3 regions of the Alteribacillus bidgolensis genome follow, and region 3 is predicted to be linked to each of the others. Evidence: predicted binding sites of a transcription regulator. Region 3 holds the regulator's gene; each other region holds the start of a gene.
What was found. Region 3 encodes CtsR, which represses protease genes until heat stress. Its sites were predicted from a motif close to ATGGTCAATAAAGGTCAAACA; they were not measured.
Positions count from the first base shown of each region.

Region 1 (10,493 bases), 1.0 Mb from region 3:
AGGAGCTTTTTTAGCGGGGGGATCGGTCAATCATCCAGAAACCTCGTCTTATCATTTAGAAATATTTTCTTTATATGAGGAACATAATAAAGCATTACGTGACTTATTACATGAATTTTACCTTCCTTCAAAAAGTTTAGAAAGAAAAAAAGGGTTTATCTTATACATTAAAGAAAGTGAAAAAATAACAGAATTTCTAAATGTCATAGGTGCCCATCAGGCTCTACTTTATTTTGAAGATGTCCGTATTATGAAGGATATGAGAAATTCGGTAAACCGTCTTGTCAATTGCGAAACCGCTAACTTAAACAAAACAGTCGGTGCAGCATTGAGACAAGTGGAAAATATTCAGCTCGTTGACAATGAAATAGGCCTGCAGCATTTACCAGATAAAGTTAGAGAAATCGCAGAGCTTCGTGTCAAACATCAAGACGTTACCCTAAAAGAGCTTGGAGAAATGGTGCCAAATGGTCCAGTAAGTAAATCAGGGGTCAATCACCGCCTTCGAAAAATTGATCAATTAGCAGAAAAAATTCGAAAAGGCGAGACCGTACAACTAGAAAAAACGTAAGTATTGATAAACTAAAATGGAGGAGATGTGAGTGATAGAAAACACAGTTGAAGTAAAATTAAAAACAGGGTTACAAGCAAGGCCGGCAGCATTATTCGTACAGGAAGCAAACCGATTCCAGTCAAATATTTATCTTCAAAAAGACGATAAAAAAGTAAATGCAAAAAGTATTATGGGAGTTATGAGTCTGGCTGTTCGCAACGGCGGAACGCTGCAGATTATAACGGAAGGTACGGATGAAGAAGAGGCCATGCAGGCTTTAACTGACTATGTAGAAAAAGAAGAATAAGAAAAGCTCCGGTTCCTTTTGATGGACCGGAGCTTTTTCTTATTTGTTACTTATAAAGAACTTCGTCGACCATGCCGTATTTTTTAGCTTCTTCAGCGGACATGAAGTTGTCGCGGTCTGTATCTCTTTCAATAACTTCAAGCGGCTGACCTGTACGTTCTGAAAGAATTTTGTTCAGCTTTTCGCGCATTTCTATAATACGGCGGGCATGAATTTCAATATCAGAAGCTTGACCTTGGGTTCCGCCAAGCGGTTGGTGAATCATGACTTCACTATTTGGAAGGGCAAAACGTTTCCCAGGTTCTCCTGCTGTAAGTAAGAATGATCCCATAGAAGCTGCCATTCCTACACAAATCGTAGATACCTGCGGTTTGATATGCTGCATCGTATCGTAAATAGCCATACCGGCAGTAATGGAGCCGCCAGGACTGTTAATGTACAATGATATGTCTTTTTCAGGATCATCAGCAGCCAGGAAAAGAAGCTGTGCCACAACGGAATTGGCAATATTATCGTCAATGCCTGAACCCAGCATGATAATGCGGTCTTTTAAAAGACGGGAATAAATGTCATAGGCGCGTTCCCCGCGATTTGTCTGTTCAATTACTGTAGGTATTAGATTCATGTTTATACATCCTCCTATCATATAGTGAATCCAGCGCTTATCTTTGCTGTTGATTCCATCATAACTTAATGGTCAATAATGATCAAATGAAAAGCAGCTAATTTATTTGTGCTGATCCATATTATACAGAAAAGGTCAGTGTGTTCCTATGAAACTGACCTTGTCCTGTAATTCGATAAGCTATCCGATAAACCCTGCATGTATCTTATCCTTTTTTTTCGTGTTTCAAACCAAATTCCTTTTTTCATTAATAACGAAAGTAAGATATAATAGAAGGAAGACTCTATGAATAGAGGAGGCAGGTATTATGTTTGGCCAGGATCGTCTCGGAGAAGATAAGCGGTTTGAAAAAGAAGAAAAAACCTCTTTAGAAGAAGTGGCAGTCAAAATAGAAGAGATCGCTTCTGCGTTACGAACACAAGGAAAATTTACAGAAAAAAATGAAAATGAACAAATTACGATCTCTCCTTCCCGGGAAGTTAATATGCTATTTGATTATGTGAAAAAAGGAAAACACCATAAAACTGGATTTTATTTGGAATGGCATGATTAAAATTTTTTCTACTCTTATATAAATGTATTAGGAAAAAGTACGTGCTCTTTAACATATGGTATAATATATGTAGTAAACGCTTACAAATGAGAGGAGGAAGCGGCGTGAATCTAGAAATGGGATTGTATCAACAGCAAACGATGAAGCTCGTCATGACACAAGAATTGCGCCAGGCCATCTCCTTATTGCAATTTTCAGCCTTGGAACTATCGGAATTTTTAGAAGAGCAAGCCCTTGAAAACCCAATGATGGAAATAGAAGAGCGAAATACTGCCTTAAAAGATGAACCTGTTTATAATATGCCTGTCATGTGGCATGACGAGCCTTCCGAGGTACAAGAAAAAGAAGAAGAGCAATCTTCACCTTTTGATCGAATCAAAGATGACAGAGAAAGGATTTCAGATTATTTAATTCAACAAATTCGATTTTTGCCAGGTTCAGAAGATGATAAACGAGTATTAACACATATGGCGAGAAATGTTAGTGACAGCGGATATCTTGAAGGGACCTATGAAGAAACCGCCGCATTGTTTCCTATTACCGAAGAATACTATGAAGCATATGTCTCAAAGCTGCAAAGCTTAGAGCCTGCTGGAATTGGAGCACGGTCGTTAAAAGAATGTTTATTGCTCCAGCTAGAGAGGCAATCTCCAAGAAATCATTTTGCTGAGATGCTGATTAAAGATCACCTTGAAGATCTTGCTGCCAGGAAGTGGAAACAAATTGCAAAAAATCTTGACACTTCTTTAGAAGAGATCCAACAGGTGTATGATGATGTACAGAAGCTCGATCCATACCCAGGTTCAAGCTTTGGCGGAGGAGATCATCCCGGACATTTGTATCCTGATGTGTATGTAGAACGGGACGGAGATCGTTTCGTTGTTCGCTTAAATAATGACGGGCTCCCCAAAATTAGAATGAACCGTCAGTACCGACACTTATTAGAAACCAAGGAAGAAGGAGAAGCCACAGAATACGCAAAGAAAAAATACAAACAGCTCGTATGGCTGTTAAAAAGCATTGATCAGCGACAGCAAACGATACGAAATATAACCGAAGCGATCGTTCACTTTCAGCATGATTTTTTTGAAAAAGGACCTTCAGCGATTAAGCCGCTCACATTAAAAGATGTAGCAGAAGAAGCGGACGTACACGAATCTACCGTTTCAAGAACAACAAATCAAAAATACGTACAGACACCGCACGGTTTATTTGAGTTAAAATACTTTTTCAGTGCAGGAATGAATAACAGTACTGGAGAACAAACTTCTACGTTTGTTATAAAGTCGATGATAAAAGACTTAATAGCACAAGAAAATAAACAAAAACCTTTATCTGATCAAAAAATAGCAGAATATATAAAAGAAGAACATGACATTTCTATATCACGAAGGGCCATCGCAAAGTATAGAAGAGTGCTTAATATTCCTTCTTCTTCTAAACGAAAACGATATTAAAGCCATTAAATGAAAAACGGCGGTCGTTAAATGATGGATTTTACGGCCGGCGTTTTTGCGTGTTCTGCTGTTCAACGTATAGACATCGTGTTGTTACAGAACGCAGCGTTTTTAGGCTGGTCGGCAAGCATTGATTGGAAATATTAGAAAGGGACTGTCCAAAGGTTTTTTCAGCTGAAATACACTTCGCTTTCACCATCAGGGCACAAGTGCGACATCTACTCATTTTTTTCACTAATGTTTAAAAGATAAATGCAGGGGGAATAATTATGAACAGATTATTGCTAATCTCATCATTTATTGATATGATAAAACAGAAAAAAGAAATATTTCTTTTTTTATACCGTAAGTGGGACGTAAAATGTCTTAGCGGGACAAAAAATGTCCGCAAGAGAAAATCTGGTGATGGATACATATGAGGAACTTGATTGAATTACAAAAAAAATTACAGCCGGACGTTCTTGAAGTGATGGAAAAGCGTTATCAGATTTTACAATACCTTCGCTTAAAGCAGCCTGTCGGAAGACGTACTCTCGCTGCCAGTCTAGATGTTTCTGAACGTATTTTGCGCAGTGAAGTTATGTTTTTAAAAGAACAAGGCCTTGTTCATGTAGGAAGCGGCGGAATGACGTTAACCGAAGAAGGAGAAGACCTTCTGGAAGGGCTCGAAGGAGTGATGAAATCTGTTTCAGGGCTGCAAGACTTGGAAGAACGTCTTGCCCGAGCGCTTCATGTCAATCAAGCAATTATTGTATCCGGGAATAGTGATCGTTATTCATGGGTAAAAAAAGAGATGGGGAGAGCTTGCGTTCAACAAATGAAAGAAAAGCTTGCTCCTAAAGATATTGTTGCGGTCGCAGGAGGAACGACCTTAGCTGCTGTGGCTGAAATGATGTCACCAGATTCGAACTTAGAGGAAGTATCTTTTGTCCCTGCTAGAGGCGGTCTTGGTGAAAAAGTGGAAATTCAATCCAATACGATTAGTTCTACGATGGCGCAGAAAGCACATGGGAAATACAGATTATTACATGTACCAGATCAATTGAGTGATGAAACAAGAGAGTCATTAATTTTAGAACCAGGAATTAAAGAACTGCTTTCTATAATACGTCAGGCCAAAATGGTCGTCCACGGTGTCGGGGAAGCAGAGACGATGGCGGCAAGGCGGAAAACAAAAGCAGAAACGTTAGGGTCGCTAAAAGATAAAGAAGCGGCAGCTGAAGCGTTTGGCTACTATTTTGATCGAGCAGGCCAAATTGTTCACAAAGAAAATACAGTTGGTCTTCAGCTTGATGATCTCACTAATGAGCAGTTCGTAATAACTGTTGCTGGAGGTGCTTCCAAAGCTGAAGCCATTACCGCTTACATGAAGCACCGGCCAAGCGATGTTCTCATTACAGATGAAGGGGCGGCACAAGCCATATTGGACCTATAAAAATGCCCTGGATGAAAAAATAAGCAAGACCCTGCAGTAGAGGCCGTTACCTAAAAGAAAGGCACCTCTGCCGGAATATATAAAAGCAGTATTTTATAATTAGGAGGAATTTTGTGATGGCAACTAAAATTGGTATTAATGGATTTGGAAGAATCGGTCGTGTCGTATTTCGTGCAGCTTTGAAAAATGATGACGTAGAGGTTGTAGCTATTAACGACTTAACAGATGCTGAAATGCTGGCTCACCTGTTGAAGTATGATTCTGTACATGGCAAACTTGAAGAGGAAGTTTCTGTTAACGGCGAGAACTTAGTTGTCGGTGGTAAAGAAATTCGTGTAACAGCTGAAAGAAATCCTGCCGATATTGGCTGGGGAGATGCTGGTGTTGAACTCGTAATTGAATCTACCGGTCGTTTTGTAGAGCGTGACGATGCTGCAAAACACTTGGAAGCTGGAGCGAAGAAAGTTATTATTTCTGCACCAGGTAAAGAAGTAGACGCAACATTTGTTATGGGTGTTAACGAAAATACGTATGATCCGTCTAAGCACGATATTGTTTCTAATGCGTCTTGTACGACAAACTGCCTGGCTCCTTATGCCAAAGTATTGAACGACAAATTTGGCTTGAAGCGTGGAATGATGACTACCGTACACTCCTATACCAATGACCAGCAGATTCTTGACCTGCCGCATAAAGACTATCGCCGTGCTCGTGCTGCAGCAGAAAATATTATTCCAACCTCTACAGGAGCAGCAAAAGCAGTAGCACTTGTACTTCCTGAACTTGAAGGTAAATTGAACGGCGGAGCAATGCGCGTGCCGACTCCAAACGTTTCACTTGTAGACCTAGTTGCTGAGCTTGAAGAAAATGTAACCGTTGATGATGTGAACAATGCATTAAAAGAAGCGGCGGAAGGCGAATTGAAAGGCATTCTTGGTTACAGCGAAGAACCTCTCGTTTCCGGCGACTACAACGGCAATTCTAACTCTTCCACTATTGATGCCCTTTCTACAATGGTAATGGAAGACAATATGGTTAAAGTTATTTCCTGGTATGACAACGAGTTTGGATATTCTAATCGTGTTGTAGACCTTGCTGCTTATATGGCAAAACAACAATAAAAACCAAACCTGGGGATGACAAATACAGGGGGAGAAGGAAGTAATATTTCTTACTCCCCTTTTTAATGAAACAACGGATGCATGTGCTTCGTTTTTAGAAAAAGCCTTGAAATATTGTGCTGCTAAAAAGGATAATGAGGTATTGGAAAAGAAAAGGGAGGTTCATCCTAATGAATAAAAAGTCTATTCGCGACGTCAATTTGAACGGAAAAACTGTATTTTGCCGGGTTGATTTTAACGTTCCTATGAGTGAAGGAAAAGTAACAGACGACACACGGATTCGTGCAGCCCTTCCTACAATCGAGTATTTAATCGAACAAGGAGCTAAAATCATCCTTGGAAGCCATCTAGGCCGGCCAAAAGGAAAAGTATCGGATGAACTTCGACTAGGACCTGTAGCTGTTCGTCTTGGGGAGCTCCTTCATAAAGACGTCAAAAAAGTAGATGAAGTATTTGGAGAAGAAGCAAAACATGAAGCTGCACACTTAGCAGAAGGGGAAGTAGTATTGCTCGAGAACCTTCGCTTTGAACCAGGAGAAGAAAAAAACGACACACAATTATCTGAAAATATCGCTTCCCTGGCAGACTTTTATGTGAACGATGCGTTTGGTGCCGCTCACCGTGCTCACGCTTCTACAGAAGGTGTGGCCCGCCACCTTCCATCTGCTGCCGGATTACTTATGGAAAAAGAGCTTGAAGTATTAGGGAATGCTTTATCCGATCCAGAACGTCCATTCACTGCTATCATAGGCGGAGCTAAAGTAAAAGATAAGATTGGTGTTATTGATAATCTGCTTGATAAAGTAGATAATTTGATTATCGGCGGCGGACTAGCTTATACGTTCGTAAAAGCAAAAGGATATGAAATAGGAAAATCCCTTTTAGAAGAAGACAAAATAGATTTAGCTAAAGATTTTATGAGAAAAGCGGAAGACAAGGGTGTTAATTTTTACATGCCGCTTGATGTTAAAGTGGCAGATGACTTTGGCAGCGACGCCAACACTAAAATTGTAAATATTGATAACATCCCAGCCGATTGGGAAGCGCTTGATATTGGGCCAAAAACAATGGATGCATGTAAAGATGTAATTAACGCGTCGAAACTAGTTATTTGGAACGGGCCAATGGGTGTATTTGAACTCGAGGCTTTTGCTAACGGTACGAAAGCTATTGGAGAAGCACTTGCTAATGCTTCTGAAACATATTCCGTTATAGGTGGAGGAGATTCTGCTGCAGCTGTTGAAAAATTCGGCTTTGCTGAACAAATGAGCCATATTTCTACAGGAGGCGGCGCTTCTCTTGAATTTATGGAAGGAAAAGTTCTTCCTGGAGTTGCCACATTAGATGATAAATAAGATCTGTATCTAAGCATATAAAAGATTGAGGTGGGAATTGTTATGAGAAAACCAATTATTGCAGGGAACTGGAAAATGAATAAAACACATAGTGAAGCAGTTTCTTTTATGGAAGAAATTAAAGGGAATACTCCCGCTAAAAGCGAAGTAGAAACAGTAGTTTGTGCTCCTGCTTTATTTTTAAAAGAAATGAACGACAAAGCAGAAGGCAGTGACGTAGAAGTTGGTGCTCAAACAATGCACTTTGAAGAAAACGGGGCGTTTACCGGAGAAATCAGTCCAGCTGCTCTTGCAGACTTGGGCATCAAGTACTCTATTATCGGTCACTCTGAACGTCGGGAAATGTTCAATGAAACAGACGAGACAGTCAATCAAAAGCTTCATGCTGCGTTTACTCATGGCATCACGCCAATTATGTGCTGCGGCGAAACCTTAGAAGAAAGAGAAAGCAACAAAACAGAGCAAGTCGTTCGTACGCAGGTTGAAAAAGGATTTCAAGGTTTAAGTTTTGAGCAGGCTAAGCAAGTGGTTGTGGCTTATGAGCCAATTTGGGCGATTGGAACGGGTAAGTCTTCTTCGGCAGAAGACGCAAACGAAACATGCGGTACGGTACGTAAAGTGTTAGCAGAACTGTATGATGAAGAAACAGCTGAAGCGGTTCGTATTCAATACGGCGGCAGTGTGAAGCCTGAAAATATTGATGGATACATGTCGCAAGAACATATTGACGGTGCGCTTGTCGGCGGAGCGAGCTTAAAGCCGGATGCTTTTCTGCAGCTAGCGGAGGCTGGGAAAAATGAGTAAATCGCCTGTCGCGTTAATTATTCTGGACGGCTACGCACTTCGAGACGAACAAAAGGGAAATGCCGTTACACAAGCTAACACCCCCAATTTCGACCGTTATTGGGAAAAATATCCCCATACAACGCTGCAAGCATGCGGAGAAGCGGTCGGGCTTCCAGAAGGCCAAATGGGAAATTCAGAAGTAGGCCATTTAAACATTGGTGCCGGCCGCGTCGTCTATCAAAGTTTGACGCGCATTAATAAAGGAATTGAAGAAGGAACCTTCCGAGAAAATAAAGCACTTGCCGGGGCGTGCGAACACGCAAAGGAAAATGACAGCAACCTGCATATTTATGGACTTCTTTCCGATGGAGGCGTACACAGTCATATTAAGCATTTATTTGCACTGCTTGATTTAGCGAAAGAAAAAGGAATCGAGAAAGTGTATGTGCATGCCTTTTTAGATGGAAGAGATGTAGGGCCTACTACTGCAAAAACGTACATTGAAGATTTGGAAAATAAAATGAACGAAAGCGGTACAGGTCGTCTGGCTACTTTACATGGTCGTTATTATTCTATGGATCGCGACCGCCGCTGGGAACGGTTAGAAAAATCATACCGGGCGATGGTCTATGGAGAAGGCCCCTCATTTAACAGTCCAGAAGAAGCGATTGAGCATTCGTATAACGAAGAAGTATGGGATGAGTTTTTAATTCCAGCTGTATTAAAAGACGAAGAGGGCGAACCGGTTGCGACAATTAAAGATAATGATGCAGTCGTATTCTTTAATTTCCGTCCGGATCGTGCCATCCAGCTTTCTGAAGTTTTTACTAATAAAGAATTCAACGGTTTTAAAGTGGGAGATCGTTTCCCTGAAAACCTTCATTACGTGACAATGACAGCGTACAGTGATACGGTGCAGGCGGAAGTTGCTTACCCGCCGCAGAATTTAGCAAACACAATGGGAGAGAGCGTTTCTAAAGCTGGCCTTAAACAGCTGCGAATAGCAGAAACTGAAAAATATCCCCATGTGACGTTTTTCTTCAGCGGCGGACAGGAACACGAATTTGAAGGAGAACAACGGATTTTGATTGATTCTCCAAAAGTAGCTACCTATGATTTACAGCCTGAAATGAGTGCTTACGAAGTAACCGATGCACTGGTCAAAGAAATTGAGGCAGAAAATCATGATTTTATCGTTTTAAATTTTGCTAATCCTGATATGGTGGGTCACTCCGGAAAACTCGACGCAACGATTCAAGCGGTTGAAGCAGTCGATACATGTTTAGGGAAAGTGGTGGACACTCTCCATGTAAAAGGCGGACATGCCATTATTACAGCCGATCACGGTAATGCAGACGAGGTCGTTACAGTTGAGGATGAACCGATGACGGCACATACGACTAATCCGGTTCCCGTTATCGTGACAAAAGAAGGAGCAGCTCTCCGCGAAGGCGGCATTCTTGCTGATCTTTCGCCAACAGCGGTGGATCTTCTTCAAATTAAAAAACCAGCTGAAATGACAGGAAAAACATTAATTAAATAGAAAAGGAGCTTATTACCTATGAGTATGATTACAGATATTTATGCACGTGAAGTCCTGGATTCTCGCGGTAATCCAACAGTAGAAGTAGAAGTATTTACAGAAACAGGAGCTTTCGGACGCGCTCTCGTTCCAAGTGGTGCTTCCACTGGTGAATACGAAGCAGTTGAACTTCGTGATGGCGGCGATCGTTTTATGGGGAAAGGTGTTTTGAAGGCTGTTGATCACATTAATGAAGATATTGCTCCAGAAGTAGTTGGAATGGATGTAACAGATCAAACAGGAATTGATGAGCTGCTTCTTGACCTTGATGGCACAGATAATAAAGAAAAGCTAGGCGCTAATGCAATTTTAGGTGTTTCCATGGCAGCAGCCCACGCAGCAGCAAATGATCTTGGTGTACCGCTTTATGAATACTTAGGCGGTTTCAATGCAAAAACGCTTCCTGTTCCAATGATGAACATTTTAAACGGTGGAGAGCATGCAGATAACAATGTAGACATTCAAGAATTTATGATTATGCCGGTAGGAGCAGAAGACTTCCCGCAAGCTATCCGCATTGGTGCAGAAATATTCCATAACCTTAAAAAGGTATTGAAAGACAAAGGTTACAACACTGCAGTAGGCGATGAAGGCGGTTTTGCTCCAAACCTTGGCTCCAATGAAGAAGCACTCCAAACCATCGTGGAAGCTATTGAAAAAGCAGGATACAAGCCTGGAGAAGAAGTACAGCTCGCTATGGACGCCGCTTCTTCTGAAGT
Region 1 is NZ_KZ614149.1:2,346,863-2,357,355, reverse strand. It holds gene whiA (DNA-binding protein WhiA) at 1-571, shown strand, start outside; gene CEF16_RS11785 (HPr family phosphocarrier protein) at 603-860, shown strand; gene clpP (ATP-dependent Clp endopeptidase proteolytic subunit ClpP) at 907-1,485, opposite strand; gene CEF16_RS11775 (amphi-Trp domain-containing protein) at 1,793-2,038, shown strand; gene rpoN (RNA polymerase factor sigma-54) at 2,143-3,495, shown strand; gene CEF16_RS23780 (hypothetical protein) at 3,765-3,914, shown strand; gene CEF16_RS11765 (sugar-binding transcriptional regulator) at 3,911-4,930, shown strand; gene gap (type I glyceraldehyde-3-phosphate dehydrogenase) at 5,047-6,051, shown strand; gene CEF16_RS11755 (phosphoglycerate kinase) at 6,222-7,406, shown strand; gene tpiA (triose-phosphate isomerase) at 7,449-8,210, shown strand; gene gpmI (2,3-bisphosphoglycerate-independent phosphoglycerate mutase) at 8,203-9,735, shown strand; gene eno (phosphopyruvate hydratase) at 9,754-10,493, shown strand, end outside.
Region 1: clpP (ATP-dependent Clp endopeptidase proteolytic subunit ClpP) is a predicted target of CtsR. The motif match lies at 1,554-1,574, and genes of this name have one in related genera.

Region 2 (10,493 bases), 170 kb from region 3:
GGAACATATGCTGCACATCAGGGTGGGCTTTTTCAATTTCATCCAAAAGGATAATGCTGTATGGCTTACGACGCACTCGTTCTGTCAGCTGTCCGGCTTCGTCATGTCCGACATATCCTGGCGGGGAACCGATTAGTTTTGATACAGAGTGTTTTTCCATATATTCACTCATATCAAGACGTATCATTGCTTCACTGTCTCCAAACATTTCTTCTGCTAGAGATTTGGAAAGCTCGGTTTTTCCGACCCCTGTTGGACCTATAAAGAGGAAGGAGCCAATAGGCCGGGTTCCTTTTCTAAGACCAGCACGGTTTCTGCGAATCGAGCGTGCTACTTTGCTGACAGCTTCGTCTTGACCTATAACGCTTGCTCGAAGGCGATCAGGAAGATCTTTCATTTTTTGTTGTTCATCTTTTTGAAGTCGGCGTACAGGAATGCCTGTTTTGTTTTCAACTATTTTTTCAATCGTTTCTACGTCAACTATTGCTTTTTCGTTTGATTTCTCACTGTTTTGTGTGGAGTCTTCCAGCTGTTTCTGAAGTTTTGCTTCTTCGTCGCGCAGTTTTGCTGCTCGTTCATAATCTTCTTGCTGTGTGGCTTTTTCTTTTTCTACTGCAATCTGTTCGAGGCGGCTTTGCACTTCGTGTTCGTCGTCCTCACTATGAGCCAGGTTGATTTTGGAACCTGCTTCATCCATTAAATCAATGGCTTTATCGGGGAGAAAGCGATCCTGGATATAACGATTAGAAAGCTGAACACAAGCATTTAACGCATCCTCAGTAAAAGAAACTTGATGGTATTTTTCGTAGTTTTCTTGCAGGCCTTGAAGGATGGCAACAGCATCTTCAAGATTTGGTTCATCCACCATCACCGGTTGAAATCTGCGTTCAAGTGCCGCATCTTTTTCAATTTTGCGGTATTCAGCAAGAGTCGTTGCACCGATTACTTGGATTTCTCCACGTGCAAGAGCTGGTTTCATAATGTTACCGGCGTCAGAAGAACCTTCAGCTGATCCAGCTCCAACAATCTGGTGAACTTCATCGATAAATACGATTACGTTTTTACGCTCTTGCAATTCTTTTAGAAGCTGCTTCATTCGTTCTTCAAATTGACCGCGAACGCCGGTGTTTGCAACTAAGGAAGAAACATCAAGCAAGTAAATGTCCTTATTTTTGAGTTTGTTTGGGACATTTCCTTCTGAAATCCGCAGCGCAAGCCCTTCAGCAATTGCAGTTTTACCTACACCAGGTTCACCGATAAGAACTGGATTATTTTTATTACGGCGATTTAATGTTTCAATAACTCGTTCTACTTCTTTTTCTCGTCCGATAACTGGATCAATCATTCCTGCACGGGCTGCATCAGACAAATTTTTGCCAAGGTCATCCAATAAACCTCCACCTTGTCCATTTCCTTGTTGGGCTTGTCCTTCACTGCCCTGCATGACACCCATTTGAGAATTCATCATGTCATTAAACATTTGGTCAAATGGGGACGATTGTCCTCCAAAGCCGCCGAAACCAGAAGGCTGTTTCATATCATTGCGGACTTCACGGTAACAAATGTCGCATAGATGCATTTTTTGATGATGGCCATTAACGTTCATATTTAGTTCAATGCGTGCCTGACGCTGTTTGCAGTTTTCACATCGTCTCATAATACGTGTACCTCCTTTACTTTTACGTAAATATTTTTATAAAGAAAGAATAATTCTTTGTTGTTTTACACTGTTAGGAAAGTATGCGCTTGATGTCTAGCTTCAGCTCCCAGCCTCTCGGGGTTAAATAACCTCCAGTTATTAAAGGCAAAAAGCGCCTTCATTGCCTGGAGAACATTTACCTGTCGAGGCTGACAAGGGCGTTTGCGCTTTTCTTAGATCCTTTGGATGGGTATCATAACTTCTACAATCAAAAAAGATCAAATCATTTGCTTTGACTTTGACTATCTTTGACCTTGTAGTTGTATTATACATTGACCTTTTTTGACTTTCAAGAGATATGATCAAATTTTTAGGATAAACGAAAAAGCAGCGCCGCCACGGGGGATACGCTGCTTCTTACAACTTGCATTATATTTTCTAATAACCTAAATGAGGAAAAAAATAAACATTAATAAAATTGATCAAGGTGAGGTTATTCTTGAAAAGCACCAGGGCCGTCTTCAAATGGATACTGGTATTCAATTTCTTCATCAAAAACGATATAGTCTAAATACACCATTAATAGTAAATACCATTTATTATTTCGTTCATCTCTTAATATAATATGGTCTCGGCCGGCTTCATCTATAATTCCATGGAAAACCCTTGCTTGCCATTCTGGATTATTTTCAAATGTCATATAAACTGTTGCAGGTTTCCCGCGATTCAGCCGCAAAATGTTTTCGATGTAAGATTGTTCAATTGGAAGCATATCCGCACCATTCATGCCATTCATGCCGTTCGTGCCATTCATCCCATTCATGCCATTCATGCCGTTCATGCCGTTCATGCCATTCATCCCATTCATGCCATTCATCCCATATCCGTACATGCCATTGCCGTTTCCTTGCCGCATCATGTCATAAGGGGAGGGAGTTTCGTAACCTTGAACTGGATAACCATACCATGGATAGTAACTATACATACTTATCCTCCTTCATATTTACTTATTTTTACCAATAAAGTTTCACATAATCAATCAGTAAAAAAAGACTCCTTTCGCTTCTGCTTTTATTAAAGAGCAAAAAGCTGATTTATCATAGGTGTAAGCTTGAACTATGGCCATACAATCACCCGCCTTAACTAAATGCGGTTCACACTATTTCAATGTATGTCACTCGATTGGTGCATATGCTATAAAAAAAGAGCTGATTTTCGTTTGAAAATCAACTCTTCATATCAAATAGAGGTGTTTATACATGTAAGAAGGCTTCCACTTTTTCAGGAGGTAAAATATTACCTACGAAAAATTGGCCAAAATCTCCATATTTTGCTGAAACTTCATCAAAGCGCATTTCATAAATTAGCTTTTTAAATTGAAGCGCTTCGTGTGCAAACAGAGTTACACCCCATTCCCAATCATCAAGACCAGTAGAGCCTGTAATAATCTGCTTTATTTTACCTGCATACTTTCGCCCTGTCATGCCATGTGCTCTCATTAATTCACGCCGTTCTTTCATTGGAAGGGAATACCAATTGTCGCTGCCTTCACGCTTTTTATCCATGGGGTAAAAACAAATATGGTTCCACTTTGGCAAAATAGGAAAAATACGTTCGCGAATTTCAGGGCTGTCTAATGGATCGCTTCCGTCTTTTGGCGGCATATAGTTACCAAGCTCTACAACGGAAACGTAAGAATAGGAAGGGATCGTATAATCTGCAAGTTTTAATTTGTTAAAGGCTGTTTCAACATCATTTAATTCTTGCATATTAGGCCGAAGAACCATCATAATAATATCAGCTTTTTGGCCAACAATCGTATACAAAGCGTGGCTGCCCGTTTTATTATCTTCCACGGTCTGCCAGGATTCAAGCATGTTTAAAAACTCATGAATCATACTTTGCCGTTCTTCACTGGGAACTTTTTTCCAAGAAGCCCAGTCTATTTTTCGCAAGTCATGGAGACAGAACCAACCATCAAGTGTTTGAGATGCTTCTCCCACTATGTACCACTCCTTTAAATAAACCTTTCTCTTCGTTACCCACTATACCATATTCATTATTTCGACTGAAAGAAAGCTGACTGCGGCTGATATCCTTGTTTTATTCATTTGGAAAACATTAAATTATTCTATGCCGCAAATAATGTTTTTGCTGAAGGTCAAATCTATCTAACGTAAAAATTGTTTTAAAGCTTGTTTGTGTTCTTCTGTAGCTCCAGCCTGACTTTGTGCCGCAACTTCCATTTCAAGTACATCAGCAAGACTTTTTTCAAACCCTTCTTTCATGTTTTGTGTCATGAGTCCATAAGCTTGAGGCGGAACAAAAGCAAGAGAACGTGCAAATTCATCTGGTTTTCCAATTTTAGTAATCAAATTAATTCGGTAAGCTTCTTCTGCGGAAATCGTTTCTCCGAGTGCTAACTCCATTGCTTTACTTAGACCGACAAGGCGGGGAAGAAAATAAGAAGCTCCTGCGTCAGGAACGAGACCTATTTTTAAAAAACTTAATGCCATTTTTGTGTCATACTCGGCTATTCGAAAATCACACGCTAGAGCAATGCTGAGCCCGGCTCCTACAGCAATGCCATTTAAATAGGCTATAACAGGCTTTTGAATATCTGCAATAAATAAAATTAAACGATTATACGTTTCCCTTAAATACAAACCATAATCAAAATGTTCTGCATCATTATCATTAACCGCAACGCTTTTCAAATCGGCACCTGCACAAAAAGCATCTCCAGCGCCTTGCAGTATAATGACATTTACACTCTCGTCATTATTTGCCTCATTAAAACAGTCAAACAATTCTTCGTGCATTTGGAGGTTTAAAGCGTTTTTCACTTGTGGTCTATTTAAAATAATACGAGCAATACTCTCTTCTTTTTCATATAATACTGTTTCTTGCTTCATATCATTTAACTCCTTTCTCGAACTGTTAAGAAAACATTAAAATGCAACCGGCCGGTAACTTGATACAAGTCTAGGTCCATAAACAAGAAATAATCTCATAAACGTTTGTTAATAAGTAATATACACCATTAACCACGGTTTTTCCTGTACATTTTAAGAATTCTTGTTTGACTTTCTTTCGCCGACATTAGATTTTTGTTGATTAGTAAACGATTTCGGCAAATATGTCATGTCAGTGATTCCCTTCGCTGCCGCTTCTTCTGCAGATTTCATGGAAGTCATTTGTTTTGTAATTCCAATAGAAATTGATACATAAGATTTGATTTGCTCGGCAAGGTGTAAAAATTTACGTTCAGGCACTTCGATGGACTTTTCCAAGTTTTTTTCATTCCATCCAATACCAATATTTAATAGATCTGTTCCTGAATACTTAAGTTGTTTAGCAAGATGAAGGATATCTTTTTCTGTTGTGCTGTCATTGCTAAGGGTGAAGCCAGGGATTCGGTAGATAACTGGAAAATGTTCGCCAACGTATGATCTTACATGCCTAGCTACTGCTAAAGGAAAATGCATCCGGTTTTCAAAGGTTCTTCCCCATTTATCCTTCCGTTTGTTCGATAAGGAAGATAAAAATTGATTGATAAGGTAACCGTCTGAACCTGCTATTTCTACAGCATCAAAGCCTGCTTCTTTTGTCCGTCTTGCCCCTTCAGCAAATGCTTCTATCATTTGATATATATCTTTTTCAGGCATTATTTGATATTGACCAATGCTTTGGGAAGGACCTGGTTGAAAAAGCTGAAGAGCAATTTTTCCACCTGATTCATGGACAGACTCTATCAATTTTTTGAAATTCTCTACATTTTTCTCTTCTGCGATAGACATAAAATTGGAACCACTGCTTTCTTCCATAGTAACTGCAGCTCTTCCAATAATTATTAAACCAATACCTTCTATGCATTTTTGTACATAATGATCCGTATATTTCTCCAAATCTTTTTCTGTTGGATGGTCAAGCATGGAATCCATAAAAATGCGTGTTTCAAATGTTGTATCTCTTAAGGTGATTGGAGAAAAGAGATGTTCATAATTCATAAAATACCCCCCTTGTGACACTTGCTATTTTTTACTTAAGACTTCCGCCATAAGAACTTGGCGATAAGCCAAGTTTTTCTAATACAAATTTCGATATTACTGTCGGAGCTTAAACTTTTTACTAGCATAAACATTTGTTAGGTATACATACCCTTCAAGTCCTTCTTTTTAAAATGACTTCATAAAAAAATGTCGTTAATAGTAAAAATGTTTCACGTGAAACGGCGAAAATATTATATTTATATATTTTTTTCTAAATTCTTGATCAATATACATTGTATTGTAAACGCTTTAAGTGATGGGCTTGTGTAAGCGAATACCGTTTAGAAAATTTCTATTTTTATTATTTTATACAAGTTGGTTTATTTTTTTAGAAAAGAGGAGTATCCTTAGTTATGAAAAAATGCGATATTCTACAAAATAGATAAATACAGCTTTATTTGGGGTAAAATAAGTACTAAGTATAAATAAACGTATAGGCGAATGTTTGAGTGGTCATGAACTTATGGAAATAATTGATGAGCCCGCTTTATGATATAGGAAGTATTTTCAAGGAGGAATTACGGTGAGCGACCTATTTGAAACAATTAAAGGTCAGGTAAAAGCAGACTATCCTTCCATTGTTTTTGCAGAAGGGGAAGATGATAGAATTTTAAAAGCAGCGGCCAAGCTGTCACAGGATAAAGTGCTTAAACCTATTGTTGTTGGAAACAAAGACAAGGTGCAGGAAAAAGCAAACTCTTTAGGTGTTTCTTTTGAAGACGTGGACATTTATGATCCTTCTTCTTATAAAAACTTTGATAAACTCGTTGCTGCTTTTGTGGAGCGAAGAAAAGGAAAAGAGACAGAGGAAAGTGCGAAAGAAAAATTACAAGATCCAAATTATTTTGGAACAATGCTGGTGTATCTAGATTATGCAGACGGTTTAGTTAGCGGGGCAGCTCATTCTACGGGAGATACCGTTAGACCAGCTCTACAAATTATTAAAACAAAACCAGGCATTCAAAAAACATCTGGTGTTTTCATTATGGTAAAGGAAGAAAAGAAATTTGTATTTGCAGACTGTGCGATCAACATTTCTCCGAATGCAGAAGAATTAGCTGAAATAGCTATTTCTACAGCAGAAACAGCAAAAGCGTTTGATATTGATCCAAAAGTAGCTATGTTGAGCTTTTCAACAAAAGGATCAGCTTCATCCATGGAAACACAAAAAGTGTCGGAAGCAACTAAATCAGCACAACAAAACCGTCCGGATCTTGTTATAGATGGAGAGTTCCAATTTGATGCTGCATTTGTTCCGGCTGTGGCTGAAAAAAAAGCTCCAGATTCTCCGCTGCATGGCGAAGCTAACGTTTTTATTTTTCCAAGTCTAGAATCAGGAAACCTTGGTTATAAAATTGCTCAACGTCTCGGAGGGTACGATGCAATTGGGCCGATACTGCAAGGGTTGAACAAGCCAGTAAATGATTTATCACGCGGCTGCAGCACAGACGATGTCTACAAGCTTGCCTTAATTACAGCCAAACAAGCAATTATTGAAAAAAAAACTCAACTCATTAATTCATAAAAACAGCTAGAAAAAACCGATCGGATCAGTTCTGATCGGTTTTTGTCATATTTTTCCAAGAAGGATTTCTAAATCATTTTTATGACTTTAGTTCTACTTGTAAAGCTTTATTATTTCGCTCGACCACGCGCTGGTAAAGATAATCGAAGCGGTGGAGCTCTTCATTTGTAAGAGAAGACGGTTGAATGAGGGCGCCTTTTTCTTTTACAGAAGTAAGCAGGCGAAGAAGAATATCGTTTATGTTAATGGGTTGATCGTAAAGCTCTGTCAATGACGCCATAACATCAGGCTGTATTCGGGGCCATTCAAACCGGGCAGGTTCACCGCGGGCAGCTCTTTCGTAAAACTGTTTAAGCAGTTCAGCTCGAGCTGCACCGCTTTCTGAAACTGCCAGGTAAATCTGTACAGCTGCTCCTCCGCGAATACGGCGCTGCGAGATACCGGCGAATTTTTTTCCGTTTATACTTAAATCATAGCTGCCAGGACAATACGAACCCTTTATTTCGTAAGCCTCTATTAACCCAGGGGCATCATCGAAAATGATTTTGATGATGTTCCACATAAAATTGTAGCCATCGTTTATAGAAAATGTTTTATTCTCCTTGAAAATGAATGAGAGGTTAAAAATACCTTTGTCCAGAAGGACCGCTAACCCTCCTGAATTTCGAACAATTACGTGATAGCCATTATCTTTTAAGTAATGTATACCATCCTGGACATAAGGAAGACGGCTGTCTTGAATACCTAGTACTGCAGTTGGAGAATGTACCCAAGCACGCATAACTGGGACAGAAGAACCTTCTCCAACACTTGTACATAGTGTATCATCAAGTGCAAAGGATTGGAGTGGATTGAAATGCAGGCCTGAACTTGATTGGTCCAGCCATCTCCATGTTTTATTTGCCAGCATGTCTTTTGCATTCATCTTCATTTCCCCGATCTTTTTATAAAATTCCATTTTAAGAAGCTTATATGATTATAGCACGAAACCAAATAGGGAAAAAATGACCACCTTTTTTAGGTAGGTTTAATGTATTTCAGCTGAAGTTAATTAAAATACTTAGCCGATTTGACTTATGGGACAGCCCTTTCTAATGTTGCGTTCTTCCGATCATATGTTATACTGTAAAATGCGTTAAAAGCAGCTTTTGCTCGTTAAGAAAAGAAGAAACTGGAAAAGGACGGCGCAAATCATGGCTAATGAATTTCGTGTTTGTGATGATTGCCAGGCTACCAATTTAAAAACACTGCTTCCTAAGTTAGAGAATATGGATCCGCACGCTGCTGTTAACATTGGATGTCAGTCTTATTGCGGCCCTGGACGAAAAAAAGTGTTTGTGTTTGTGAATAATCGCCCGCTTGCAGCATTCGACGAAGATCAGTTAATGAATAAAGTGGAACGAAGATTACAACGTTAATAATTGTGTGAGAATTTTATATATATATAGGGTTTGAAGTCCGTTCAAATACTGAACGGTTTTTGTTTGTAAACAAGTAAACCTGTTAAAAAATTTAGAAAATTAGCGGTTTATATAAATAAACATAGAGGGAATCTAATGAATGAGAACGTTTGCTTAAAGTAAAAAAGTATAAACTATATTAACCGTATAGGGCGAACTTATGCCGCCGTTGCCAAAGAACGCGGTTTTGTTTTCTTGTACTTTCGGAATGTTTAACTTTGTTAAAGGATTTAAAGTATATTGCCATAAGGATTTGGCGATAAACCAAGTTATCTTAAAAAAGGAGGGGAGCTTTCCATAACAGCTGAGACAACATCGGAGAGGAGCAGCCATTTATGCAAAATTTAACGAAAAAAATACTTATAGCTCTTGTATTAGGGGTAATTGTTGGTCTTATTTTAAATTTTGTACCAGATAATGTCTTTGGTGCACTTGATACGTATTTTCTAAATCCTATAGGTCAAATTTTTCTCAATCTTATAACGATGCTTGTTGTACCTATCGTTTTTATTTCCATAGCACTTGGGACGGCTAGTTTAAAAGATCCTGTGCAGCTTGGAAGAATTGGTGGTAAAACAATTGGGTTTTATTTGATTACCACTACTATTGCCCTTGTGATCGGACTTGGACTTGCTTATTTGATTCAGCCGGGCCAAGAAGGGGCATTTAATACAGAAAGTGCAAACTATGAAGCAGAGGAAGCACCGCCTATTATGGACACGCTTCTAAACATCATACCGGATAACCCAGTCAGCGCTATGGCGAATGCTGATATGCTGCAAATTATTGCAATAGCCATTTTCTTTGGCATCGCTCTTGCTAAACTCGGTGATAAAACCGCAGGTCTCTATAAGCTTCTCGAACAGGGAAATGAAGTAATGATGTTTCTTGTCAATGTAGTCATGTATACTGCTCCATACGGAGCATTTGCCTTAATTGCTTCTGCTATTGGAGATGCTGGGGTAGAAGGTCTTCAACAAATGCTGATGTACATGATCACCATCATTCTGGCACTTTTATTTCATGCCCTCATCACGTACAGCATTGCAATAAAAGGCATAGGAAAAGCAAGTCCTATACACTTTTATAAAAATTTCTTCCCGGCTATGACCGTTGCATTCAGTACGTCAAGTTCTAGCGGAACGCTTCCTGTTTCTATGAGAACTGCCCAGGAACGGCTTGGTATAAGTAAATCAGTCAGCAGTTTTGTGCAGCCGCTTGGAGCTACGATAAATATGGACGGTACGGCTATTATGCAGGCTGTCGCGACAGTATTTATCGCTCAAGTCTATGGTATGGATCTTTCCTTTTCACAGCTGGTTATGGTTGTCTTAACGGCAACCCTTGCAAGTATTGGTACAGCAGGTGTACCTGGAGTTGGGTTAATCATGCTTTCTATGGTATTGCAGCAAGTTGGACTTCCCGTTGAAGGGATCGCATTAATTCTCGGTGTGGACCGGTTGCTGGATATGCTTAGAACCGCTTTAAATATTACGGGTGATGCCACCTGTGCCTATATTGTTGATCGTTCGGAGCAGAAGAAAAATGAAGCAGCTGAAACAACATAATGTCATATCCCGAGGCTGATTTACAGCTTCGGGATTTTTCAAATCGTTTTGATTAATAATCAAACAGATTGGTATAATGGAGAAAGAGAAATAGACGAAATAGAAAGAGGACGACAAAAGGGAGCGAAAGCTGGCATGAAAACAGGCAATCGCAAGCTGCAGGAGGAAAAAGTATTTAAAGATCCGGTACATCGTTATATTCACGTTCGTGATGAACTTATATGGGACTTAATCGGAACAAAAGAATTT
Region 2 is NZ_KZ614149.1:3,178,164-3,188,656, reverse strand. It holds gene CEF16_RS15705 (ATP-dependent Clp protease ATP-binding subunit) at 1-1,657, opposite strand, end outside; gene gerQ (spore coat protein GerQ) at 2,133-2,624, opposite strand; gene hemQ (hydrogen peroxide-dependent heme synthase) at 2,893-3,642, opposite strand; gene CEF16_RS15690 (enoyl-CoA hydratase/isomerase family protein) at 3,811-4,554, opposite strand; gene CEF16_RS15685 (oxidoreductase) at 4,708-5,649, opposite strand; gene pta (phosphate acetyltransferase) at 6,215-7,216, shown strand; gene CEF16_RS15675 (lipoate--protein ligase family protein) at 7,296-8,141, opposite strand; gene CEF16_RS15670 (YuzB family protein) at 8,410-8,634, shown strand; gene CEF16_RS15665 (dicarboxylate/amino acid:cation symporter) at 9,012-10,244, shown strand; gene CEF16_RS15660 (HD domain-containing protein) at 10,380-10,493, shown strand, end outside.
Region 2: CEF16_RS15705 (ATP-dependent Clp protease ATP-binding subunit) is a predicted target of CtsR. The motif match lies at 1,935-1,955, and genes of this name have one in related genera.

Region 3 (10,493 bases):
GAATAGAACGAGAATATAAACGACATCCTGCTGGATTCCGAACACACCTTTTAGTTGGGACAGGGGCATGCTTAGTGATGGTTATGGCACTATTTGGATTCCAGGAATACATGGAAGCAAATAAAGAAATTGTACGATATGACCCATCTCGGCTTGCTTCTTATGTGGTGAGCGGGGTCGGCTTTTTGGGAGCAGGGACAATTATCGTTCAAGGCGTTTCCATCAAAGGTTTAACAACTGCAGCTTCTATTTGGGTGGTAGCTGCGATAGGACTAGCTGCTGGAGCCGGAATGTTTTTTGCAGCTGTTTTTACTACAATTGTTGTTTTACTGAGTTTATTTTTTCTTAATAATGTTGACCGTTTTTTTCGAGCCTCTTCACGTCCTGAGAAAATAGAGGTTACTGTACGAAAAAATACATCGGTTTTATCATCATTAATAGAAATATTGGAAGATAATGAAGTAATTATTAAAAAAGTAAATGGGAGTACAAAAGAAGGTAATGGTAAAGAAAGTAAATGTGTTTATGATCTGCATGTTCAATCTCCAAATGCCCTAAAGCGTTCCCAGCTTTATGAACGATTACTATTGACTGAGGGGATCTTAGAAGTTGAAATGCAAATGGAAGAAGAATGATTAAAGACAACTTGGCTATAATGAATAGTACCGTCTGCTTGAAATTTGCAGACGGTTATATTATATTTATAGTCAAAGATAGTCAAGGTCAAAACCTGAGGGGAACGGCTTACAGCAGGAAGGGGGTTGTTTTCTTGCGTAATATTTCTGATGTGATTGAAAACTATTTAAAAGAAATTCTTATGCAAAGTGAGAAGGATTTAATTGAGATTAAACGAAGTGAGTTGGCTAAACGGTTTGAATGTGTTCCCTCTCAAATTAATTATGTGATAAGTACTCGTTTTACAACAGAAAAAGGGTATATTGTAGAAAGCAAAAGGGGCGGCGGTGGGTATATACGTATTTCAAGAGTGAAAATTGGTGACCATGCTGAGCTTATTGATCAATTAATACATTTAATAAAAGAAGGAATTGACCAGCTCACAGCCGAAAGTATTATTATGCGTCTTTTTGAAGAGAATGCAATATCTAAAAGGGAAGCTAATATTATGCTTGCATCCGTACATCGTTCGATAATTTCCTTGCGGCATGCAGAAGACAGAGACTATATCCGGGCCAAAATGCTGAAAGCTATGCTTCACAGCTTACGTTATAAATGAGTATATTAGCTGCGAAGGGAGGAGATGAAAATGCTCTGTGAAGAATGTCACCAGCGTCAGGCCACGTTGCATTTTACAAAAATCATAAACGGAAAAAAAGAAGAGATGCATCTGTGTGAGGAGTGTGCTCGTGATAAAGGGGAACATATCCCGGGTTCAAACAGCTATTCTATCCATGATTTATTATCAGGGTTGTTAAACTTTGAACAACCGATGGGGAATGGGGGGCCTCACCCTTCAAGGGCTTCTGTTCAAAAGCAGCTTGTTTGTGATTCTTGTGGGCTTTCATATGAACGTTTTGCAAAAACAGGAAGATTTGGATGCTCGCACTGTTATAAGGCGTTTGACCCAAAACTTGACCCAATTTTCAAAAGGGTTCACAGTGGAAATGTACGTCATGCTGGCAAGGTTCCAAAAAGAGCTGGCGGCCGAATGCAAATTCAAAATCAGATAGATAAGTTGAGAAAACAAATGCAGCAGCATATTGAACAAGAGGAATTTGAAGAAGCAGCCCAACTCCGCGACCAAATTCACGATTTAAATGAAAACATACGTGATGGAAAGGGGGGTGCTTAATGTCACTTCAACGTTTCATTTCAGAAGCGATCAGTCCGTGGATGAAAAGTGGGCCTGGTCCAGAAGGTGATATTGTTTTAAGTACAAGAATCCGTTTAGCAAGAAACTTGGAAAATTACCCTTTTCCAATTGTGGCTTCCGAGGAATCGGCAAACACGATGCTTCACTACACTTCAAAAGAATTGGCAAAGGATCCATATCAATATGTTGGAAATCTGGAAGTATTAAAAATGGATGATCTTTCTTCCAATGAAAAAAGAGTATTAGTAGAAAAGCACTTGATCAGCCCGCATTTGGCAGAAAAAGCTCAACATGGTGCTGTAATGCTGAGTGAAGATGAGTCTGTTAGTATCATGCTTAACGAAGAAGATCATATAAGGCTTCAATGCTTATTCCGGGGTTTTCAGTTAAATGAAAGTCTAGTTTTATCTAACGGTTTAGATGATTGGATTGAAGAAAAAGTGACATATGCTTTCGATGAGAAAAGAGGATTTTTAACAAGCTGTCCAACAAACGTTGGAACAGGTATGAGAGCTTCGGTTATGATGCATCTTCCTGCACTCGTTATGACTCAGCAGCTCAATCGTATATTACCTGCGATTAATCAGTTGGGGCTTGTGGTGAGAGGTATTTATGGAGAAGGAAGCGAAGCGTTAGGAAACTTATTCCAAATATCAAACCAAATGACACTTGGTAAATCAGAGGAAGATATTGTAGAAGATCTTAGAGGCGTTGTGATGCAGTTAATTCAACAGGAGCGTTACGCAAGAGAAGAGTTAATACGTACTTCAAAAATCCAAATAGAGGATAAAGTATTTCGTTCATTCGGACTGCTAACAAATAGCCGGGTGATGGAGTCAAAAGAAGCAGCAAAAAGACTGTCCGATGTTAGATTAGGGATTGACATTGATTTAATCCAAGGAATTTCGGGTAATATTTTAAATGAACTAATGATTCTAACTCAGCCTGGTTTTCTGCAGCAATATGCAGGTAAAGGTCTTACACCGGATGAGCGTGATGTGAGACGGGCGGCGTTGATTCGTGAGAGAATGAACTTAGAGAGAGAAGATTAAGCAAAATTTGGAGGTGCGCATATATGATGTTTGGAAGGTTTACAGAACGAGCGCAAAAGGTATTAGCCTTGGCTCAAGAAGAAGCGATCCGTCTTGGGCATAATAATATAGGTACAGAACATATTCTGCTAGGGTTAATTCGTGAAGGTGAAGGAATTGCAGCAAAAGCACTGCAAGCACTTAATCTTGGCTCTGAGCAAATCCAAAAAGAAGTGGAGTCTTTAATTGGAACTGGTCAAGAAGGCTCTAAGACTATCCATTATACTCCACGTGCTAAAAAAGTTATTGAATTGTCCATGGATGAGGCTAGAAAGCTTGGTCATTCATATGTAGGGACAGAACATATCTTGTTAGGATTAATACGAGAAGGCGAGGGAGTGGCTGCAAGAGTATTAAACAATCTTGGTGTCAGCTTGAATAAGGCTAGACAGCAAGTGTTACAGTTGCTTGGAAGTAATGAGGCATCAACCTCTAATCACCAGCAGGCTTCTGGAGCCGGCTCTTCCAATGCTAATACACCGACTCTAGATAGTTTAGCGAGAGACTTAACTGCAGTTGCTAAGGAAGAAGGGCTTGATCCAGTGATCGGCCGCAGCAAAGAAATTGAACGAGTCATTCAAGTGTTGAGCCGTCGTACAAAAAACAACCCTGTTTTAATCGGTGAGCCAGGGGTTGGTAAAACAGCAGTTGCTGAAGGGCTTGCCCAGTCCATTATTTCAAATGAAGTGCCGGAAATTCTTAGAAATAAACGCGTGATGACGCTTGATATGGGTACAGTAGTGGCAGGAACCAAATACCGCGGCGAGTTTGAAGATCGTTTGAAAAAAGTAATGGAAGAAATTCGACAAGCAGGTAATGTGATACTGTTTATTGACGAACTTCACACTTTAATTGGTGCAGGTGGAGCAGAAGGAGCTATTGATGCTTCGAATATCTTAAAACCATCACTTGCTCGTGGAGAATTACAGTGCATTGGAGCTACTACGCTAGATGAATACCGCAAATATATTGAAAAAGATGCAGCATTAGAACGCCGCTTTCAACCTATCCAAGTGGACGAACCGACAACTGAAGAGTCCATTCAAATTCTCGCAGGTCTTCGCGATAGGTATGAAGCACACCACCGGGTTACTATTACGGATGAAGCTATTGCTGAAGCCGTTAAACTTTCTGACCGTTATATCTCGGATCGTTTCCTGCCAGACAAAGCAATTGACTTAATTGATGAAGCTGGTTCAAAAGTACGGCTGCGTTCCTACACGGCTCCGCCAAACTTAAAAGAGCTCGAGCAAAAACTAGAAGAGACACGAAAAGAAAAAGATGCCTCTGTTCAAAGTCAGGAGTTTGAAAAGGCGGCTTCCTTACGGGATAGTGAACAACGGCTTCGTGAAGAATTAGATAAGATGAAAAACGAGTGGAAAGAAAAACAAGGTCAGGAGAATACGGAGGTAACCCCTGAAGATATTGCACAGGTTGTAGCTAGTTGGACGGGAATTCCTGTCTCTAAGCTTGCTGAAGAAGAAACAGATCGCCTTCTTAAAATGGAAGATATTTTGCACAGTCGTGTCATTGGCCAGGAAGAGGCGGTAAATGCAATTTCTAAAGCAATCCGCCGTGCTCGTGCAGGATTAAAGGATCCAAAACGTCCGATTGGTTCTTTTATTTTCCTTGGGCCTACTGGTGTCGGGAAAACAGAATTAGCCCGGGCTGTTGCTGAGACATTATTTGGTGACGAAGACTCGGTTATTCGTATAGATATGTCTGAATACATGGAAAAACACGCGACCAGTCGTCTTGTAGGTTCCCCTCCTGGTTATGTAGGGTTTGAAGAAGGCGGCCAGTTGACGGAAAAAGTTAGACGTCACCCATATTCCGTTATCCTGCTTGATGAAGTAGAGAAAGCTCACCCAGAAGTGTTCAATATCCTTCTCCAAGTTCTTGAGGATGGTTTTCTCACCGATTCCAAAGGGCGCCGCGTTGATTTTCGAAATACCGCAATAATCATGACATCCAATGTCGGGGCTAGTCTGCTAAGACGCAATAAAAATGTAGGCTTTACCACACAATCAGAGGGAGAAAAGTTTCAGGATATGCGGGATAAAGTAATGGGAGAATTAAAAAATACGTTCCGGCCTGAATTTTTAAATCGTCTGGATGAAATTATTGTCTTCCACAGTCTTGAAAAAGAGCACATTAAGAAAATTGTGGTGCTTATGACAGAACAATTACAAAAACGTTTGGCCGAACAGGGTATTAATGTTGAATTAACAGAAGAAGCTCAGAATAAAATTTCTGATGAAGGATTTGACCCTGAGTATGGTGCACGTCCATTGCGTCGTGCTCTGCAAAAGCAAGTCGAAGACCGTTTATCAGAAGAACTTCTTCGCGGAAAGATTCAAAAAGGTGATACGGCAGTGATCGATGTGAAAAACGATGACTATGTCGTTGAAACGAAAACAGGAGCTAGAACGTAAATATATTAAGAGATAAGACTGTCCGATATTATTTTCGGACAGTCTTTTTCACCCAATTTCTGTTACTTTTTCGTGGTAAAATAGAAGGTGGTATACATAAGTTAAAGTGAGGGTAAAAAAAGTATGGCGAAACAAAAATCAAAATTTGTTTGTCAAGAATGCGGATATGAATCAAGAAAATGGATGGGGCGCTGTCCTGGCTGCAACCAATGGAATACCATGGTAGAGGAGTTAGAGGGTCCGTCAGTTAAAAGTGGAGGAAGGAAATCATTAAGTACTTCACCAGATGGAACCCGCCAACAACCACAACCCATTACGAATGTAACTGGAGAACGTGAACCAAGAATTGATACTTCCTTAAAAGAGCTTAATCGCGTACTTGGAGGAGGAATCGTTCCTGGATCATTAGTGCTTGTAGGAGGGGATCCAGGAATTGGTAAGTCTACTCTTCTATTACAAATGACAGCCATTTTAGCAGCTCGTGATCATAAAGTGTTGTATATATCAGGAGAAGAATCAATAAAACAGACAAAATTACGCGCTGATCGACTCGGAGCACATTCTGATAAACTATATGTATTTGCTGAAACAGATATGGACTTAATCGAAAATGCCATTGACCAAATACAACCAACACTAGTTGTTATTGACTCAATCCAAACAGTACACCAGGCCGGGGTTACCTCTGCTCCCGGAAGCGTTGCGCAAGTCAGGGAATCAACTTCTATGTTTATGAGAATTGCCAAAACACGAGGCATCGCTGTTTTTATTGTAGGTCATGTAACAAAACAAGGCTCAATTGCAGGTCCAAAAATGTTAGAACATATGGTGGACTCGGTGTTGTATTTTGAAGGAGAACGACATCACACTTACAGGATGTTACGTGCAGTGAAAAACCGTTTTGGTTCAACAAACGAGCTGGGCATTTTTGAAATGAAAGAAATGGGATTAAAAGAAGTGAAAAATCCGTCTGAAATTTTTTTAGAAGATCGAACAGAAGGAAGCTCTGGTTCTATCGTAGTTGCTTCCCTTGAAGGCACACGTCCGGTTCTAGTGGAACTGCAGGCCCTAATAGCCCCTTCTAGTTTTGCCAATCCGAAGAGAACCTCTACAGGGGTGGACCAAAACCGAATTGCATTATTAATGGCAGTTTTAGAGAAAAGGTTAGGAATGCTTCTGCAAAACCAGGATGCATATATTAATGTCGCAGGCGGTGTGAAACTTGATGAGCCTGCAATTGATCTTGGTATTGCTATTTGTATTGCTTCAAGTTTTCGAAACCATACAACAAATCCTACAGACGTAGTGATCGGAGAAGTTGGACTAACAGGAGAAATAAGACGGGTCGCTAGAATTGAAGAAAGAATTCAGGAGGCAGCAAAACTAGGTTTTAAAAGAGCAATCATACCTGAAAAAAACATGGATGGATGGACGTCTCCTAACAATATAGAAGTTGTGGGAGTAACAACACTAGAAGAAGCGCTGGATATTACACTGGAGGGGAGAGCACCGTCTTGGTAATCGCGCTGGTCAGCAAAAGGAGGAAAAGAAATGCTAGATAAACAACGTGACTCATTCATTCGAGAAGTACTGCATTTCGTTGCCCCCGGCACCCCCCTTCGTGATGGTATAGATAACGTTTTGCGGGCTAACACGGGTGGTTTGATCGTTCTTGGATATTCAGAAAAAATAAAAAGTATAGTGGACGGTGGTTTTTTTATTAATTGCCCTTTTACCCCAGCTTATTTGTATGAACTAGCAAAGATGGACGGGGCCATTATTTTAAGTGAAAAAGGCGAGCGTATCCTTTATGCGAATACACAGCTCGTTCCTGATAACACCATTGTTTCCAACGAGACAGGAATACGGCATCGTACAGCTGAAAGAGTTGCTAAACAAACAGGAAATCTTGTCATTTCTATTTCACAGCGTCGTCAAGTTATTACTTTGTACAAAGGTGCATACCGATACTCCCTCAAAGATATGGAAATGATTTTAACGAAAGCAAATCAGGCCGTACAAACCCTCGAAAAGTACAAAGCGGTGCTTGATCAGAGCTTGACCAATCTGGGGGCGCTGGAATTTGAAGAGCTGGTTACTTTCCAGGAAGTGGCACAAGTCATTCACCGAATTGAACTGGTTATGCGAATAAAATATGAAATCTTAAACTACGTGATGGAATTGGGAAATGAAGGTCGTTTAATAGCAATGCAGCTCAATGAATTAGTTTCTAACTTAGAAGAGGAGACGTACCATTTAATAAAAGATTATATTGCAGATGCCAGTATCGACCCAGAAGCCATTAATCAAAAGTTAAAACAAATGACAAATGAAGAACTTATGGATGACACCGTTATTATGAGATTGCTTGGTTATTCTCAACGAACCAATTCTTACGAGCAGTCTGTTTCTCCAAGAGGGTATAGAATATTGCATAAAATTCAGCGGCTGCCAGCTGGAATAATTAACAACTTGATTCATCGGTTTGAAAACTTAGGAGGAATAATGAAAGCTTCTATTGAAGAACTTGATGAAGTTCAGGGAATAGGCAGAACCCGTGCAAAAAAGATAAAAGAAGGACTGAGCCGTATTCAGGAACAGTTATTTATTGACCGGCATATATAGATTACATCTGACCTCTCTCCAAAAAAAGTGATTGACGTTACAATTTGTTCACGATACAATGAAAATTTATTAAAAACTATGACAATCCCGTAAAAATTTGCTACATTAATAATAAACGTTCCCATAAAAAGTAAATTATTGGGTGATTGAAGTTTCATAGGTTTTAAAATAAAGTATTTGTCTATAATAGAGAAAAGGAGGTGCATGTTAAGGTGTTAAAAAGGATAGTACAATTGTTTTTTATACTTGCCGGGGCTACACTCGGATTTATTTTTATACCGGAATTTATTACCTTATTGGATTATAGCTCATTTCCTGAGTGGCTCGGTAATCCTTATGTCGGCGGTCTTATCGGCGCGGTTATTCTCTTTTTGTCGACATTCTGGTTTGCAGATTATATCGTGAATGGCATGAGAGTACTAGAAGAAATGATTGTTAAAGCACCAGTGACAGACGTATTATTTGGTACACTTGGATTAGTTTTTGGATTACTTGTTGCTTTTCTTATCGGTATTCCTTTAAACTCCGTAGATTTTCCGGTAATCAGTTCCGTCTTGCCTATTTTCATCACATTTTTTCTTGGCTATTTTGGCTTCCAGGTAGGGTTTAAAAAACGAGATGAACTTATGAATTTATTTCCAGCAAGCCGTGTTGCAGCTAAAAAAAGGGAAGAAACGGGGCAAATTTCAAACCAATCCAAAGTAAAGATTCTTGATACTAGTGTAATTATTGATGGACGTATTGCAGATGTTTGCCAGACTGGTTTTCTTGAAGGTACTTTAGTTATACCGGAATTTGTATTAGAAGAACTCCAACATATTGCTGACTCTTCTGATGTTTTGAAACGAAACCGAGGACGCCGGGGACTTGATATTTTAAACCGCATTCAAAAGGAATTGGCTGTGGAAGTTGAAATTTACGAAGGAGACTTTGAAGACATACAAGAAGTTGACAGTAAGTTGGTGAAGCTGGCCAAGGTTAGACAAGGAATGGTCGTAACCAACGATTTTAATCTTAATAAAGTTTGTGATCTGCAAGGTGTAGAAGTCCTAAACATTAATGACCTTGCCAATGCTGTTAAGCCCGTCGTTTTGCCAGGCGAAGAAATGAATGTCCAAGTAATAAAAGATGGAAAAGAGCAAAACCAAGGAGTTGCCTACCTTGATGACGGTACAATGATCGTCGTCGAAGGCGGACGTGATTATATAGGTGAAACGATTGAAGTTGTGGTAACAAGTGTTTTGCAAACAAGTGCTGGACGAATGATTTTTGCAAAACCTAAGTTAATGGAGAAAGCACTTTAATTTATATACGGAAATGCCTCTGTCGGGTGGTTTTTTAAACCGGTTCACAGAGGCATTCTTTTGTGAAATCTCATCAACAATTGGTGAAAAGATGTGGTGGATAAGTCATTGCCTAGTACGATCTTTCAAGTGTATGATAATAAGAGCCTGAAAAATGACTGAAATTACATTGGAGAGGTAATATGAATTACGATGTAGTTATACCCGCAGCCGGGCAAGGTAAACGAATGCAGGCGGGCTGTAATAAACAATTTTTAATGCTTGAAAAAAAGCCTGTGATTATTCATACCGTTTCTATTTTTGATAATGACCCTTGGTGTGAGCGGATTATTATCGCAGCTAATAGCAATGAGATCAATGCAATGGAACGTTTGATGAAAGATTGGAATATTAAAAAGGTAAAGGCTATTGTAGCGGGCGGTCGGGAAAGGCAGGACAGTGTGTTTAAAGGTTTAAAACAGCTGAATTCCTCCAGTCTGGTTCTCATTCATGACGGCGCTCGTCCCTTTATTACAAAAGAACAAATTCATTCTTTAGCCGAGAAAGCCAACACAGACGGAGCGGCTGTATTGGGTGTGAAAATGAAAGATACCGTAAAAAAAGTAAAAGATGGGCTTGTTCTAGAAACGATAGAACGTTCTAGTGTATGGTCTGTGCAGACACCCCAAGCTTTTCAATTTCCTATTATTTTTGATGCTTACAAGAAGGCAGCAATGGATGGGTATGCTGGAACAGATGACACTAGTTTAGTAGAGCGGTTAGGCTTTCCGATACATATGGTTGAAGGCAGCTACGATAACATAAAATTAACCACTCCAGAAGACATGACAGTAGCTCGAGCTATCTTAAATAAACGAAAGGAGGAGGCATAAGAGTGAGAATAGGACATGGATTTGATGTACATCAGCTTTCAGAGAACCGCCCGCTTATTATCGGCGGTGTGAATATTCCTCATAGTAAAGGCTTAATCGGTCATTCTGATGCAGATGTTTTACTTCATGCAATATCAGATGCCTTGCTCGGTGCAGTAGGGGAAGGTGACATCGGCAAACATTTTCCTGATACAGACCCGGCCTTTAAAGGTGCAGACTCCGCAAAGTTGATGAAACATGTTTATCAACTAGTTGATGAAAAAGGCTATTACATAGGGAACGTAGACTGTACGATTATGGCAGAAAAGCCAAAGTTGGCTCCTTATATTAAGGAG
Region 3 is NZ_KZ614149.1:3,349,582-3,360,074, forward strand. It holds gene CEF16_RS16545 (MgtC/SapB family protein) at 1-635, shown strand, start outside; gene CEF16_RS16550 (CtsR family transcriptional regulator) at 770-1,234, shown strand; gene mcsA (protein-arginine kinase activator protein McsA) at 1,265-1,810, shown strand; gene mcsB (protein-arginine kinase McsB) at 1,810-2,883, shown strand; gene clpC (ATP-dependent protease ATP-binding subunit ClpC) at 2,907-5,357, shown strand; gene radA (DNA repair protein RadA) at 5,481-6,878, shown strand; gene disA (DNA integrity scanning diadenylate cyclase DisA) at 6,909-7,982, shown strand; gene CEF16_RS16580 (PIN/TRAM domain-containing protein) at 8,195-9,286, shown strand; gene ispD (2-C-methyl-D-erythritol 4-phosphate cytidylyltransferase) at 9,469-10,158, shown strand; gene ispF (2-C-methyl-D-erythritol 2,4-cyclodiphosphate synthase) at 10,161-10,493, shown strand, end outside.